2 regions of the Microbacterium keratanolyticum genome follow, and region 2 is predicted to be linked to the other one. Evidence: predicted binding sites of a transcription regulator. Region 2 holds the regulator's gene; the other holds the start of a gene.

Region 1 (7,315 bases), 1.5 Mb from region 2:
GACGCAGTCCGCGGCCGGAGTTGAACGCTTCCGCGGGGGCGGTCATCGGCTCGACCGCGAGGGCGAGTGACTGACCGGGGTAGTTCGTCGTCGTGTAGGCCTGGATATAGTCGAAGCCCTCGCCCTGCCAGACGGTGACGGCACGGCCATCCGGAGCGGTGAGCGTCGTACGCACGCGGCTATCGGTGTCGCGGTGCAGGGTCGCGAATCCGGTGTCGAGCGTGACGTCGCCAAGGCGCCGCCCGGCACGGAGGTCGACTCCGCCCTGCACGGGTGATTCTCCGATCGGCAGGAGCCGCTCGTCGGTCTCGAAGTATGTCTCGGCCGGAATCCGCAGGGAGAGTTCGCGCGGGTCGACATCGCCGATCGTGACGAAGGGATGCGTGCCGAGAGCGACCGGCGCAGGATGCGCGGAGTGGTTCGTCAGTGTGTGCGTGACGCGAATGCCGTCGGCGGTCAGCGCATACTCGACGGCCGTGTCGAGCAGGTAGGGGTAGCCGGTCTGCGGCACGATCTGCGCACGCAGCGTCACGGTGGCATCCGTGTCCTGCTCGATCTCGTACGCCGTGAACCGCAGCAGCCCGTGGCTCGCGTTGCGAAGTGCAGGCTCAGTGATCGCGAGCGCGCGGGTCGTGTCGCCGTCCTGCCAGATGCCATCGCGGACGCGGTTGGGCCACGGAGCGAGCACGACACCCGAGCAGGCGGGGGTGGGCGCGTCCAGGGGATAGGGCGGCACGATGGTCACTCCGCCGACCTCGAGATCGCGGAGGGATGCGCCGACCTGGGCGATCTGCGCGACGACGGGGCCGCGGCGGAGAGTGATCTGGCGGCCGGTCGGAGACGGTGTTACGGTGTGCACCTGCTCATCGTACGGGCGGTTTCCCAGGAGTGTCGGCTACCCTGGATCAGTCGGCTTCGGATACCGCGTCTTTTGTGCGGATCGTTTCTGTGAGTCCAGGGGCCGATGGTGAGCATCATTCGATGCGCATGAACCATCACATGAATGGCCCCGGCCGACGGATGTCCGGGTTATGTCTGCGTGCGCGCAGGCGCTGTTCTCGTGCGAGAACTCAAGAAAGACATACCCATGCCCAAGAGTCACAAGCCCAAGGGCGGTCGCCCCGCCCGCAACTTCGAGCCGCGATACGGCGAGAAGAAGACCTCCTTCCACGATCGTCACGCGCGCCCCGGCGCCGGACGCGACGACGCCCGCGGCGCGGGTCGTTCCGAGCGCTCGGATGCCTCGGAGCGCCGACCGTCCGCCGGATTCGACCGCCGTCCTGGCAGCCGCAGCCCCGGCCACCGCGGATTCCGCACCGAGGCCGAGGGTGCCCCCAAGCAGCGGTGGACGGCGCAGGAGCGCGCCGGTCGCGACGAGGCGCGCAGCATCCGCAACCGTGCCGTCGATGGCCGCCGCGAGAGCCCGCACCACCGTTCCTCGGAGGGTGGCGCTGAGCGCGGACGCTTCAACGAGCGCCCGCGCTTCCAGGGCGACCGCCCGCGTTTCAATGACGAGCGTCCGCGTCGCGATTTCGGTGACCGTCCGCAGCGTTCGTATGGCGGTGACCGTCCGAACCGTGACGATCGTGGTGGCGAGCGTCCTCGTTTCAACGACCGTGGTGGTGACCGTCCTCGCTACGGCAACGATGAGCGTCCGCAGCGTTCGTTCAACGGTGACCGTCCGCAGCGCGATGACCGTCCCCGTCGTGACTTCGGTGACCGTCCGCAGCGCTCGTTCGGTGGCGACCGCCCGCGTTTCAACGACGAGCGTCCCCGTCGCGATTTCGGTGACCGTCCGCAGCGCTCGTACGGCGGTGACCGTCCGAACCGTGACGACCGTGGTGGCGAGCGTCCTCGTTTCAACGACCGTGGTGGCGAGCGTCCTCGCTACGGCAACGATGAGCGTCCGCAGCGTTCGTTCAACGGTGACCGTCCGCAGCGCGATGACCGTCCCCGTCGTGACTTCGGTGACCGTCCGCAGCGTTCGTTCGGTGGCGACCGCCCCCGCTTCAACGACGACCGTCCCCGCCGCGATTACAGCGATCGTCCGCGTCGCGAAGAGCGTCCGAGCCGCGATGACTGGAACCGCACCGCGAAGCCGGCGCATCAGGCGGATGATGTCGTGCACGAGCGTCTTGAGGCGAAGGCTGTCGCCGCGACCGAGGTCGAAGGTGTCACGTTCGGTGACCTCGGCCTGGGCTCGAACATCGTCGAGACGCTGAACAACATGGGGGCGGCGACGCCGTTCCCGATCCAGGCAGCCTCGATCCCTGCTGTTCTTGAAGGCCGCGACGTGCTGGCTCGTGGCCGCACGGGTTCGGGCAAGACAATCGCCTTCGGTGCGCCTCTTGTCGAGCGCATCCTGCTCGCGCAGAAGGGCAAGAAGCGTGAGTTCGGTCGTGCGCCGCGTGCGATCATCCTGGCGCCGACGCGTGAGCTCGCACTGCAGATCGACCGCACGATCCAGCCGATCGCGCGCAGCGTCGGCCTGTTCACGACGCAGATCTACGGCGGTGTCCCGCAGGCCCGTCAGGTGGGTGCGCTGAAGAAGGGCGTCGATATCATCATCGGCACCCCCGGTCGCATCGAAGACCTCATCAACCAGGGCAAGCTCAACCTCTCTGAGTGTGAGATCGCCGTGCTCGACGAGGCCGACCACATGTGCGAGCTCGGTTTCGTCGAGCCGGTGCAGCGCATCCTGCGTCACACGGCGGACGGCAGCCAGAAGCTGCTGTTCTCGGCGACGCTCGATCGCGAGGTCGCGTCTCTCGTCGACGAGTTCCTGGTCGACCCGGCGGTCTTCGAGGTCGCGGGGGAAGACCAGAACTCGGGGACGATCGAGCACCGTGTGCTCGTGATCGAGCACCGTGAGAAGGCCGACATCCTCACGTCGCTCGTCGACCGCGAGGGCCAGACCCTTGTCTTCGCTCGCACGCGTGCGTATGCGGAGATGCTCGCAGAGCAGTTCGAGGATGCCGGAATCTCCGCGGTGTCCCTGCACGGTGACTTGAACCAGGCCAAGCGCACGCGCAACCTGCAGCGTCTGACCTCCGGTCGCGCGCAGGTGCTCGTGGCGACCGATGTGGCTGCCCGTGGCATTCACGTGGATGACATCGACCTGGTCGTTCAGGCCGATGCGCCGGATGAGTACAAGACGTACCTCCACCGCGCTGGTCGTACCGGACGTGCGGGCCGTTCGGGTCGTGTCGTCACGCTCATCACCCGTCAGCGTCAGCGCCGCATGACCGAGCTGCTCGACCGCGCTGAGATCGACGCGCCCTTCGAGAGCGCGCGTGTCGGCGACGACGTGATCGATGAGATCACCGGGCGCACTCTGACGGCGGACGAACTCACCCGCTGACACGAACAACCGTGAAGGGCCCCGTTCCGCACTCGTGCGGGGCGGGGCCCTTGTCGATGCGAGCTCGTCGGTGGCCCGAACAGCTTCCGCGCCCGCTCTGGCTCAGAACAGCATGGGAGTCGGCTGGGGCGCCCCTACGAGTGCGGATCGACGCGTGCGATCGGCTCGGAACGTGGGCATCGGAGGTGTCGCAGCGGCTCCTCCGGGTCGCCCCTGCGCGACCTCTTCCTGGCGGAACCCGCGTGACGAGATGCCTGTACCGCCCGACCCTCGATCGAGCCCGTGCATCCGGATCAGCGGCCGAACGCGTTTCGCGAGCCACTGCCGATACACCTTCGGTGCTTCTGCGGCGGCCCCCGGATAGAGCGTTCGGTAGGACGAAAGCAGGTCGGGGCGGGTCTGGCTGAGCCACTGCAGGAACCACGGCTTCACGCCGGGACGCAGGTGCAGTGCCCCGTAGATCACGCCACTGGCGCCTGCGTTCTTGATGCGGGCAAGCGCCGTGTCGATCGCGGCGAGCGAGTCGGTGAGGTGCGGCATGATCGGCATCAGGAAGACCGTCACGGGGAAGCCGGCGTCGCTGAGGGCCCGCACTGTGTCGAGGCGGGCCTGTGTGCTGGGTGCGCCGGGTTCGATCGCCTTCTGCAGCTCATCGTCGTACATGGCGATCGACATCTGCACGTCGACGGGCACCTGCGTCGCCGCGTCCACGAGCAGGGGGATGTCGCGCCGAATGAGCGTGCCTTTCGTGAGGATCGACATCGGAGTGCCGGACGCGGCGAGTGCCCGGATGATTCCCGGCATCAGCTGATAGCGGCCTTCGGCCCGCTGGTACGGATCAGTGTTGGTGCCGAGGGCGACTGTCTCGTGCTTCCAGCTGCCGCGTCGCAGCTCTTTTTCGAGGATCTCGACCGAGTTGACCTTCACGACGATCTGAGAGTCGAAGTCGGCTCCTCCGTCGAGGTCGAGATAGGTGTGGGTGCCCCGCGCGAAACAGTACGTGCAGGCATGGCTGCACCCCCGATAGGGGTTGATGGTCCAGGAGAAGGGCATGCGCGAGGCACCAGGAACGGCATTGAGAACAGATTTCGCGAGCACCTCGTGGAACGTCATTCCTGCGAACTCGGGCGTCGTCACGGTGCGAAGGATGCCGGTGCGGTCTTCCAGTCCGGGCAGGGCGGACCCATCCACCTCTCCCAGTCGCTGCCCTTGCCATCTCATGCGCTCTATTCGAACAGATGATCGAATGATCGTCAAGGTGACATCGTCTAAATCTTCGAATCTGTGGAGAGATGGAGCATCCGTCCAGTGAAGGGGGAGACAATGAAGGGGTGACTGACCCGCAGCGTCCGGTTGCTCGCCATGCCCGGGCGAGTTCTTCCGCGTTGCGCATCTTCGTGCCGATCGGCATCGCGGTGACCGTTCTCGGGATCATCCTGGCGCTGTTCGAAGGCGCAGGAGCCGCGACCGGCGCGGGGGCGGCGGCGTTGCGTGTGCCTCCTCTGCCGGTGACTGCACAAGAGCTCCCTGTCGTCGAGATTCAGGCGGCAGAGGTCGTCGACCACTGTGCCGAACCAGCGGTGCAGCAGGCGATCGCCTCGGGTGATGACAACGCAGCCGTTGCGGCCTTCGGCGGTGGTGCGGCCTTCCGTGCCGCGGTCGCCACGGGGAACGCTCCGTGCGTCGACCTCGCTGATCCGGTGCGGCTGTGGCTCGTGGTCAACAAGCTGCGCTCGCTCTCGCCGGCTGAGTACGCTCCAGCCTCGCTGGGCGAGCCGGCGCTCCTTCGAGATTCCTCTGCGGGGCCGGTGCGTGCGGATGTCGCCGCCGCGTTGGATGCGATGTCGGATGCCACGGAGGCGGCAGGCCTCGGCCCATTGGCGCTCGGCAGCGGCTACCGCTCCTTCGAGACACAGGTCGGCAACTACTACGGCCACGTGGACGAGCTCGGGCAGGAGGGCGCAGACGCGGTCTCCGCTCGTCCCGGACACAGCGAGCACCAGACCGGCCTCGCAGCCGACGTGGTCAGCTGCGCGGACGGATGCGGCGGCATCTACGATTTCGGCGCAACACCGGCGGGGGTGTGGGTCGCGGAGAACGGCTGGCAGTTCGGGTTCATCGTGCGCTACGAAGCGTCCGCGACAGCATCAACGGGATACGCGCCTGAGCCGTGGCATCTGCGCTACATCGGCACGGAGCTGGCCCGCGCCTACCATGAGGGTGGCTACCAGTCGCTGGAACAGTTCTTCGCGCTTCCCGATGCGCCAGGCTACGCCGACTGATCCAGAATTCCGCGGTTCGACGGGATCTGGTGGCATCCCACAATGCTGACACCGAGTATCACGAACGGTGAGATGCATTCTCACAATGATCTTTCGTCCGGTCGACGGAATCCCTAGACTCGCGGTGCAGTGAAGCACCCTATCGACTGGGAGGACGCGCGATGGAACGCGACATCTACGACGAGGACCACGAAGCATTCCGCGAGCTGGTGAAGGATTTCGTCAAGCGGCACGTCACCACGGAATCGCTCGCGAAGTGGGACGCCGATGGTGAGATCGACCGCGCGACCATGCTCGCCGCTGGAGAAGCCGGTCTGATCGGGCTCTCGGTTCCCGAGGAGTTCGGCGGCGCCGGAATGCTGCAGGACTACCGCTTCCGCACGATCGTGATGGAAGAGGTCATCGCCGCCGGTGCGGGCTCCCTCGCCGGTGCCTTCGGCATCCAGGACGACCTCGCCGTGCCGTATCTCGTGCACATGGGCACGCCCGAGCAGAAGGCCAAGTGGCTTCCGCGCATGGCGACCGGCGAGGTGCTGGGCGCACTGGCCATGACCGACCCCGGCGCGGGCAGCGACCTGCGCGGCATCAAGACCAACGCCAAGAAGGTCGACGGCGGATACATCCTCAACGGTGCGAAGACGTTCATCTCCTCCGGCACGACCGCCGACATGGTCGTCACCTTCGTCAAGACGGGCGAGGGCAACCGTCCTGACGCGTTCAGCCTGCTGATCGTGGAGAAGGGCATGGAGGGCTTCGACCAGGGCAAGAAGCTCAGCAAGATGGGCTTCCACGGGTGGGACACCGCCGAGCTGAGCTTCACGGATGTCTTCATCCCGGAGGAGAACCTCATCAGCGGCAAGGAGGGGCAGGGCTTCATCCAGCTGATGCTGAACCTTCCGCTCGAACGTCTGTCGATCGGTGTCGCGGCGGCGGCCGCAGGCCAGGCCGCGCTCGACTGGACCGTCGCTTACACGAAGGATCGCGAGGCGTTCGGTGAGCGCGTCGCCGACTTCCAGAACACCCGCTTCCGCCTCGCAGACATGGCCGCAACGACCGACGCGATGTGGGCGTACATCGACCGCGCGCTGCTCGCCTACCGCGACGGCCGCCTCTCGGCCGAGGACGCCGCGAAGGTCAAGTTCTGGGCCACCGAGCGCGAGTGGGAACTGCTCGACATCGGCGTGCAGCTGCACGGCGGCTACGGCTACATCATGGAGTACCCGATCGCGCGGGCCTTCACCGACGCTCGTGTGCACCGCATCTACGGCGGCACGAACGAGATCATGCGTGATCTCGTCGGGCGTCAGATCGCCGGCAAGCGCTGACGCTGTGAATCAAGGAGGGGCCCGGATGCTGCATCCGGGCCCCTCTCTCGCGTCCGCGGCCCTGCTCAGCGCACCGCGTCGAGCGTGCGGGCGGGGGCAGTCGCTGCGCGCGCTGCGGACACGCGGCGAATCGCCGGCCCGGCGAGTACGGCGATCATGGCGGCGAGGAGAACGGCGGTGATCAGGCTGCCTTCGATGCCGAACGTCCCACCCGTGATGGGCGCCGGCCCGTCGGCACTCGGTGTGACGACGAAGATGCCGTGACTGCTTTCATGCCCCGACATGGTCGTGCCGAAGAGGCGTGAGAGTGCCCAGTTCCATGTGCTGTGGAAGGCGCATGCGGCCCA
Region 2 (7,315 bases):
CAGGACTGGTCACCGCCAGCGCTCCCGAGATCAGCGACATGCACGCACGTTCGCTCCGCGACGGGCTGCGCTCCCTGCAGCTGGCGTTCCGTGAAGCATCCGCTGTTCCCGACCCCATCGGCAAGGGTCCCGGCGAGAAGTGGACCGGACCCGTCAACTGACGGCCCGTCCCCGACGCGTTCAGAGCTCCGCCGTGGCTAGATGCTGCGGCGGAGCTTGACCGTTAACGAGTCCACGAGCACCGCGATGCGGTCATCGGCCGCCCAGCGGGTCGCGAGCCGCTGCAGCACGGCATCCAGCTGCTCCCGCTCCAGCCCATCCACCAGCTCCAGGACCACGATCAGTTCGGGGCCGTGCATACGGGCATCCGGATCTCCGGGAACCACCGCGACGTCGATGACCCACATCTCGGTCGCGACGCTCTCCTGGAGCGCGGCGAACACGGCGGGCGAGACGGGGCTCGGCTCCCACGGCTCCTCCTGCGCGACCGCCCACACGGCGGGGCGACGCACGACGAACTCCGTCGCGGATCCTGGGTCGAGCACGATGAGGTCGGTCTGCTCCGCGGACGCCGCCAGCGCCGCGCGGCGCGCCTCGACCGGAATCGGACGCGCGAGATCATCCCACGCGGACATCGATTCCACGGACGAGAACACAGGCTGCACCCGACGCCCATCCGGCGCAGACACCGTGACGATCGAGAGCTCCTGCGTCTTGTCGACCTTCAAGCCGGTCGGTCCGACGCCCTCATCGCCCTTCTCCGCGAGCAGCGGGATGAGCACCCGGGCTGAACGGAACGCGTCGACGACCTCGGTCTCGCTCGCCTCCCCCGCTCGAAACCGGATCAGCGCATCGAGCAGTGCAGGGTCGGCGGAGCCGTCGTCATCCGCCCTCGTGTTCTCCTCGAAGCGGCGACCCTCCCAGGGCACGCCCGCGGAGTCGCCGGTGTTGAGACCGTGATGCTCGTGGTGACTGGTCATGGCGGAGTCAGTCTCCGGCGACGTCCAGTGCTTCCGCGAGCGTGAAGGCACCCGCGTACAGCGCCTTGCCGACGATCGCGCCCTCGACACCGAGCGGGACGAGCTCACGCAGCGCGGCGATGTCATCGAGGTTCGCGATGCCACCGGACGCGACCACCGGCTTCGGGGTGCGACCCACGATCTCGCGCAGGAGCTCCAGGTTCGGGCCGCGCAGCGTGCCGTCCTTGGTGACGTCGGTGACGACGTACCGGCTGCACCCCGCATCCTCGAGACGGTCGAGGACCGTCCAGAGGTCACCGGCGTCCTTCGTCCAGCCGCGCGCGGCGAGCGTCGTCCCGCGCACGTCCAGGCCCACAGCGATCGCCTCGCCGTAGCGCGCGATGACATCTGCCGCCCACTCAGGGTTCTCCAGCGCCGCAGTGCCGAGGTTGATGCGCACGGCGCCGCTGTCCAGCGCCGCCTCGAGCGATGCGTCGTCGCGGATGCCACCGGAAAGCTCCACGTTCACCCCACGGAACTGCTTGATGACCTTGCGGATGATGGCGGTGTTGCTGCCACGGCCGAACGCCGCATCCAGGTCGACGAGGTGGATCCACTCGGCACCCTGCTCCGCCCACTCCGCGGCCGCATCCATCGGGTCGCCGTAGCTCGTCTCGGAGCCCGCCTCGCCCTGCGTGAGGCGAACGGCCTTGCCGCCGGCCACATCGACGGCCGGAAGCAGAGTGAGGGCCGGGGTTGACGCGAAGTCGTTCATGTCGTCCTTTGATCAGAGTGCGCCCGGCGCGGTCATCACGCGCTGGTGCGGAAGTCAGGGGTGGCGCGCCGAGAGGCACGAGAACCGAGAGTAGCCCGCTATCGCGCGGGCTTCAAAACGATGACACAGGGGCTCAGCGTACGCCCGCAACGCGAGCACGAAAACCCCCTGCGCGTCAGAGCGAGCCGATCCAGTTGCGGAGCAGCTGAATGCCGGCATCCCCCGACTTCTCCGGGTGGAACTGCGTCGCCGAGAGAGGCCCGTTCTCGACCGCGGCGAGGAACGGCGAACCGTAGGTCGTCCAGGTCAGTGCGGGGCCGGGGAACGGTGGGATGACGTCGAGCTCCCAGTGCTGGGAGGCGTACGAGTGCACAAAATAGAAACGCTCGTTCTCGATGCCGCGGAAGAGCACACTGCCCTCCCCCGGCTCGACGGTGTTCCAGCCGATGTGCGGGAGCACCGGCGCATCAAGCTCGGTCACGGTACCCGGCCATTCACCGAGACCCTCGACGTTCACGCCGCGCTCGACGCCGTGCTCGAACAGGATCTGCATGCCGACGCAGATGCCGAGCACCTTGCGTCCGCCTGCCAGGCGTCGCCCGATGATCTCCTCGCCACGATGCGCCGCAAGCGCTTCACGCACCGCCGCGAACGCACCGACCCCGGGAACCAGCAGGCCGTCGGCCTCCATCGCCGCCGTACGGTCGTTCGACAGCTCTGCATCCGCGCCCGCCGCGATCAGAGCCTTGACCGCCGAGTGGACGTTGCCGGAGCCGTAGTCGTAGACGACGACCTTGGGGCGCTCACTCACAGCGCACCCTTGGTGGAGGGGATTCCCTGAACCAGCGGGTCAATCGACTTCGCCTGCCGGAATGCGCGCGCGAACGCTTTGAACTCGGCTTCGGCGATGTGGTGCGGATCGCGTCCGCCGATCACACGCACGTGCACGGTGAGACCGGCGTTGAGCGTGATCGCCTCGAAGACGTGGCGAACGAGCGATCCGGTGAAGTGACCGCCGATCAGGTGGAACTCGAAGCCGGCGGGCTCGCCTTCGTGCACCAGGAACGGGCGACCCGAGATGTCGACGACGGCCTGAGCCAGCGCCTCGTCCAGCGGCACGAGGGCGTCGCCGTAGCGCGAGATGCCTGCCTTGTCGCCAAGCGCATCGCGAATCGCCTGGCCGAGCACGATGGAGATGTCTTCCACTGTGTGGTGGGCATCGATGTGGGTGTCACCCGTCGCGCGAACCGTGAGGTCGGTCAGCGAGTGCTTCGCGAAGGCGGTGAGCATGTGGTCGAAGAAGGGGACCGTCGTGTGGATGTCGCTGACACCGGTGCCGTCGAGGTTGAGCTCGAGCTCAACGGTCGACTCGGAGGTGGAACGGGTGCGGCGGGCGGTACGAGCGGTCATGCTGCTGATCCTATCGAGGCGAGAGCGTCCAGGAATGCGGTGGTCTCGGCCTCGGTCCCGGCCGTGACACGGAGGTGTCCGGGGATGCCCACATCGCGGATCAGAACGCCACGATCGTAGAGCGCACGCCAGGTTGCCGCGGGATCCGTCACGCCCCCGAAGAGAACGAAGTTCGACCAGGACTCGTGCGGCGTGTAACCCAGCGCTTCGAGTGTGGCGGAGATGCGATCACGCTGCTCGACGATCTCGTCGACCATCGACAGCATCGTTGGCGCGTTCCGCAGCGCGGCGACCGCTGCCGCCTGCGTCAGGGCGCTGAGGTGGTACGGCAGACGGACGAGGCGCAACGCGTCGATGAACGCCGGGTCGGCCGCGAGGTACCCGACCCGTGCACCCGCGAAGGCGAAGGCCTTGCTCATCGTGCGGGAGATCGCGAGGCGTGGGCGCCCCGGGAGCAGAGTCAGCGCGGAGGGCGACTCCCTCGGAGCGAACTCCTGGTACGCCTCATCGACGATCACAATGCCGCGGGCCGCCTCGTACACGGCTTCGACGACGTCGAGACCGAGGGGCGTGCCTGTTGGATTGTTCGGCGCGCAGAGGATGATGACATCGGCGTCCGCCGCTCGCACCTGCGCTGCAGCGTCGTCTGCGGTGAGCGAGTAGTCCGAGTCCCTGACGCCAGAGATCCAGCGCGCGCCGGTTCCCTGCGTGAGGAGCGGATACATGGAGTACGTCGGTCCGAATCCGAAAGCTGTCCGTCCCGGGCCCGCGAAAGCCTGAAGAATGTGCTGCAGAACCTCGTTCGAGCCGTTACCCGCCCAGATGTTCTCTGCCTGCAGATTGTGTCCGAGGTACGCGGCGAACCCTTCACGGAGCGTCGTGAACTCACGATCCGGATAGCGGTTCACGTCGCGCAGCGCGACGGCGATGTCGTCGAGGATGTCACTCGCCACCGACTCGGGCACCGGATGCGTGTTCTCGTTGACGTTGAGCGCCACAGGCAGTGGCGCCTGCGGCGCGCCGTAGGGACGCAGACCGCGAAGGTCGTCGCGAAGAGGGAGATCATCGAGTGAAACGGTCACCCTGCCATCGTAGGCCGCACCCATGGGCTGCTCCGCACTGTGTCAGCCCACGGATGCCGCACCTTCTACTTCGTGTACGCGGCAGGCAGCGCGAGCTCCTGCCCGACGGAGAGCGCACCGCTCTGCAGAAGGTTCAGCCGGCGGATCTCATCGATCACGTCGCGAGGATCAGCCTCTGGCGCGATCGTCGTCGCGATCGACCACAGCGTGTCACCGGGAACCACCGTGACCGTCTCGAAAGACACCCCACCGTTCGCCTCCGCAGAAGCCGTCGCACTGCCGCCGCTCAGAGCGGCGGCGGCGATCCCGATCGCGATCGGAAGCGCGATGAGAGCGGCCAGCACCCGACGACCTCGCGCCGTGATGCGCAGACGCGTCTGGACGGGCGTTGCCGGGGTGAGGGTCATGGTGGTCATGTCGCCTGCTCCTTAGAAGAGGTGTGACGCAGTGTTCGCATTCGACTCTCGGCCGAGAGAGCCGAATGCGAACCTACGTTCCGAAGATATCTTCGATTTCGAACGCATGTCAAGGTTTGTTCGAGAAAACTCCTCGAAACCATCTCGACACGCTCGAACAGATATTCCGTTTTCGTCCGAACATCGGCTACGGTTTCGATGAACACAGCCCACCACGGGCCTCAGACATTCGGCCCGCGAGGGCGTTTCCCGCCGAAATCACGGGTTCCGACCCCCACGACGCGACAATCACGACGAAGGAGCACTCATGAGCGACACCGCATCGTCCGACGCAGAGGTCGCGCGTACTCGGCGCCGCAAGAACCTCAGCGCCAAGCAGCTGGCGATCCTCGAAGTGATCCAGACGTCGATCGCGGTGAACGGCTATCCGCCGAGCATGCGAGAGATCGGCGACGCTGTGGGTCTCAAGTCGCTCTCGAGCGTGACGCACCAGCTCGGACAACTCGAACTGAGTGGATACCTGCGCCGCGACCCCGGCAAGACCCGTGCGATGGAGGTTCTCATCGACCTCCCCGGTACCGCCGGCGAGAACCCGGCAGACACCGCGCCGTCCGTGGGCGATGCGGCGCTCGTCCCCCTCGTCGGCCAGATCGCCGCAGGCGTGCCGATCACAGCCGATCAGCACGTCGAAGAGATCTTCCCTCTCCCCCGCCAGCTCGTGGGCAAGGGAGACCTCTTCATGCTCAAGGTGTCCGGCGAGTCGATGATCGACGCGGCGATCTGTGACGGCGACTGGGTTGTCGTGCGCGCACAGCACACGGCGGAGAACGGTGAGATCGTGGCGGCGATGCTCGACGGCGAAGCCACCGTCAAGACGTTCCGCCGCAGGGACGGCCACACCTGGCTGCTCCCCCGCAACTCTGCGTTCGAACCGATCCTCGGCGACGAAGCGACCATTCTCGGCAAGATCGTCGCGGTCCTGCGCGCCGTCTGAGATCCGCGTGGGGTGTTGCGAGCACCCCACGCCGGCTCTCGATGATGCGGCAACCACCGGGGCCGCCCCGAACGCCCGATCGCGAGGCCCGGAATGCGGAGCCCGCGTAGGCTCGAAGAATGCTTGACCGTTCCGCTCTGTCGTACACCGCTCCGTACGGTGCATGGGATTCTCCGTTCACCGCAGCAGATCTCGCGATCGCCGGCTCCCGCATCGACGGGGCGCGCTTCGTCGGGGATGACATCTGGTGGGGCGAGTCGGTCCCGGCGGAGCGTGGACGGGTGACGATCCGTCGGGGCGAGGCATCCGGAACCGTCGACCTGCTCCCTGCACCCTGGAGCGCTCGCTCCAAGGTCCACGAGTACGGCGGCGGTGCATGGACGGCGGATGCGACGGGCACGCTGTTCTTCGTCGAGGCGTCCGATCAGCGCGTGTATCGGCTGTCTCCGGGCGGCGCACCGGAACCGCTGACCCCCGCAGGTCCACGCCACGGTGGCCTGCGAGTGCAGTCCGGCCGACTGTTGGCGGTGCGTGAAGACCTTACAGTGCAGCCGCACCTGCGTGCGATCGTGGAGATCCCTCTCGACGGGCGGGCGGCCGAGGATGCGGAGCAGATCCGCGTGGTCATCGAGGGAACCGCGTTCTGGGCGCACCCGACGCTCTCGCCCGACGGCACACGTGTCGCGTTTGTGGAGTGGTCGGGGCGGCAGATGCCCTGGGACAGCGCGCATCTGCGCGTGCAGGAGATCGATGGCGGCGCTGTCGCCCAGACGCCGACACGGGCGGCTCTGCAGCCCGAGTGGCTCTCCGACACCTCCCTCCTCTATGCAGATGATCCCACCGGCCGCTGGAACCTCCAGCGCCTCGAACTCGACGGCCTCTCGGTCACGGCCGGGCCCACCCCCGTCTCTCCGGCGGACGCGGACACCGGCGGTGGCCTCTGGGTTCTCGGGCAGCGGTGGTACCAGCCGCTCGCCGACGGCAGCATCGTGGCGCTGCGCACGAACGGCACGGATGAGGTCGTGGTGATCACACCCGACGGCGCGACGCGCACGCTCACCGTGCCGATGAATGCCGGACTCAGCGTGGAGGACGCGGCGGGCACACGCGTCCTCATCACCGGTGCAGGCCCGTCGAGCGCGGCTGGTCTCTGGCTCGTGGACACCGCGGATGGGCGGGTCACCTCGGTGCGTGGCGGTGGCACGTTCGATCCGGCCTGGGTGCCGGTCGCACGTCCTCTCACGATCGATGGGACCCACGGGCCTGTGCACGCCTTCGACTACCCGCCTACGAATCCCTTGGCGACGGCGCCCGAGGGTGAGCGCCCTCCGTACATCGTGCTCGTGCACGGTGGTCCGACGGCGCACGTCGCCGGCGCAGCCTCGCCCGCGATCGCGTATCTCACCAGTCGCGGCATCGGCGTTCTGGATGTCAACTACGGAGGCTCGACCGGTTACGGCCGCGCCTATCGTGAACGCCTCAACGGGCAGTGGGGCGTGGTCGACGTCGATGACGTGCTCGCCGCGGCTGCCGGACTTGCGGCATCCGGCGCAGCTGATCCTGCGCGTCTCGCGATCCGTGGTGGATCCGCCGGCGGATGGACCGTGCTGTCAGCGCTCGTGCGTGGAGGTGTCTTCGGCGCGGGCGTCAGCCGATACGGCGTCGCAGACCTGCGCGCG

What was found. Region 2 encodes LexA, which represses DNA repair genes until DNA is damaged. Its sites were predicted from a motif close to TCGAACANNTGTTCGA; they were not measured.
Region 1: a site for LexA is predicted at 4,592-4,607, ahead of JOD62_RS05490 (Rv2578c family radical SAM protein). Genes of this name have one in related genera too.

The regions. Positions count from the first base shown of each region.
Region 1 is NZ_JAFBBQ010000001.1:1,150,626-1,157,940, reverse strand. It holds gene JOD62_RS05500 (aldose 1-epimerase family protein) at 1-859, opposite strand, end outside; gene JOD62_RS05495 (DEAD/DEAH box helicase) at 1,088-3,361, shown strand; gene JOD62_RS05490 (Rv2578c family radical SAM protein) at 3,464-4,582, opposite strand; gene JOD62_RS05485 (M15 family metallopeptidase) at 4,693-5,643, shown strand; gene JOD62_RS05480 (acyl-CoA dehydrogenase family protein) at 5,805-6,968, shown strand; gene JOD62_RS05475 (CPBP family intramembrane glutamic endopeptidase) at 7,034-7,315, opposite strand, start outside.
Region 2 is NZ_JAFBBQ010000001.1:2,645,601-2,652,915, reverse strand. It holds gene JOD62_RS12790 (DUF1844 domain-containing protein) at 1-161, shown strand, start outside; gene JOD62_RS12785 (SseB family protein) at 198-980, opposite strand; gene priA (bifunctional 1-(5-phosphoribosyl)-5-((5-phosphoribosylamino)methylideneamino)imidazole-4-carboxamide isomerase/phosphoribosylanthranilate isomerase PriA) at 988-1,734, opposite strand; gene hisH (imidazole glycerol phosphate synthase subunit HisH) at 1,910-2,545, opposite strand; gene hisB (imidazoleglycerol-phosphate dehydratase HisB) at 2,542-3,144, opposite strand; gene JOD62_RS12765 (histidinol-phosphate transaminase) at 3,141-4,226, opposite strand; gene JOD62_RS12760 (LysM peptidoglycan-binding domain-containing protein) at 4,292-4,642, opposite strand; gene lexA (transcriptional repressor LexA) at 4,950-5,636, shown strand; gene JOD62_RS12750 (S9 family peptidase) at 5,756-7,315, shown strand, end outside.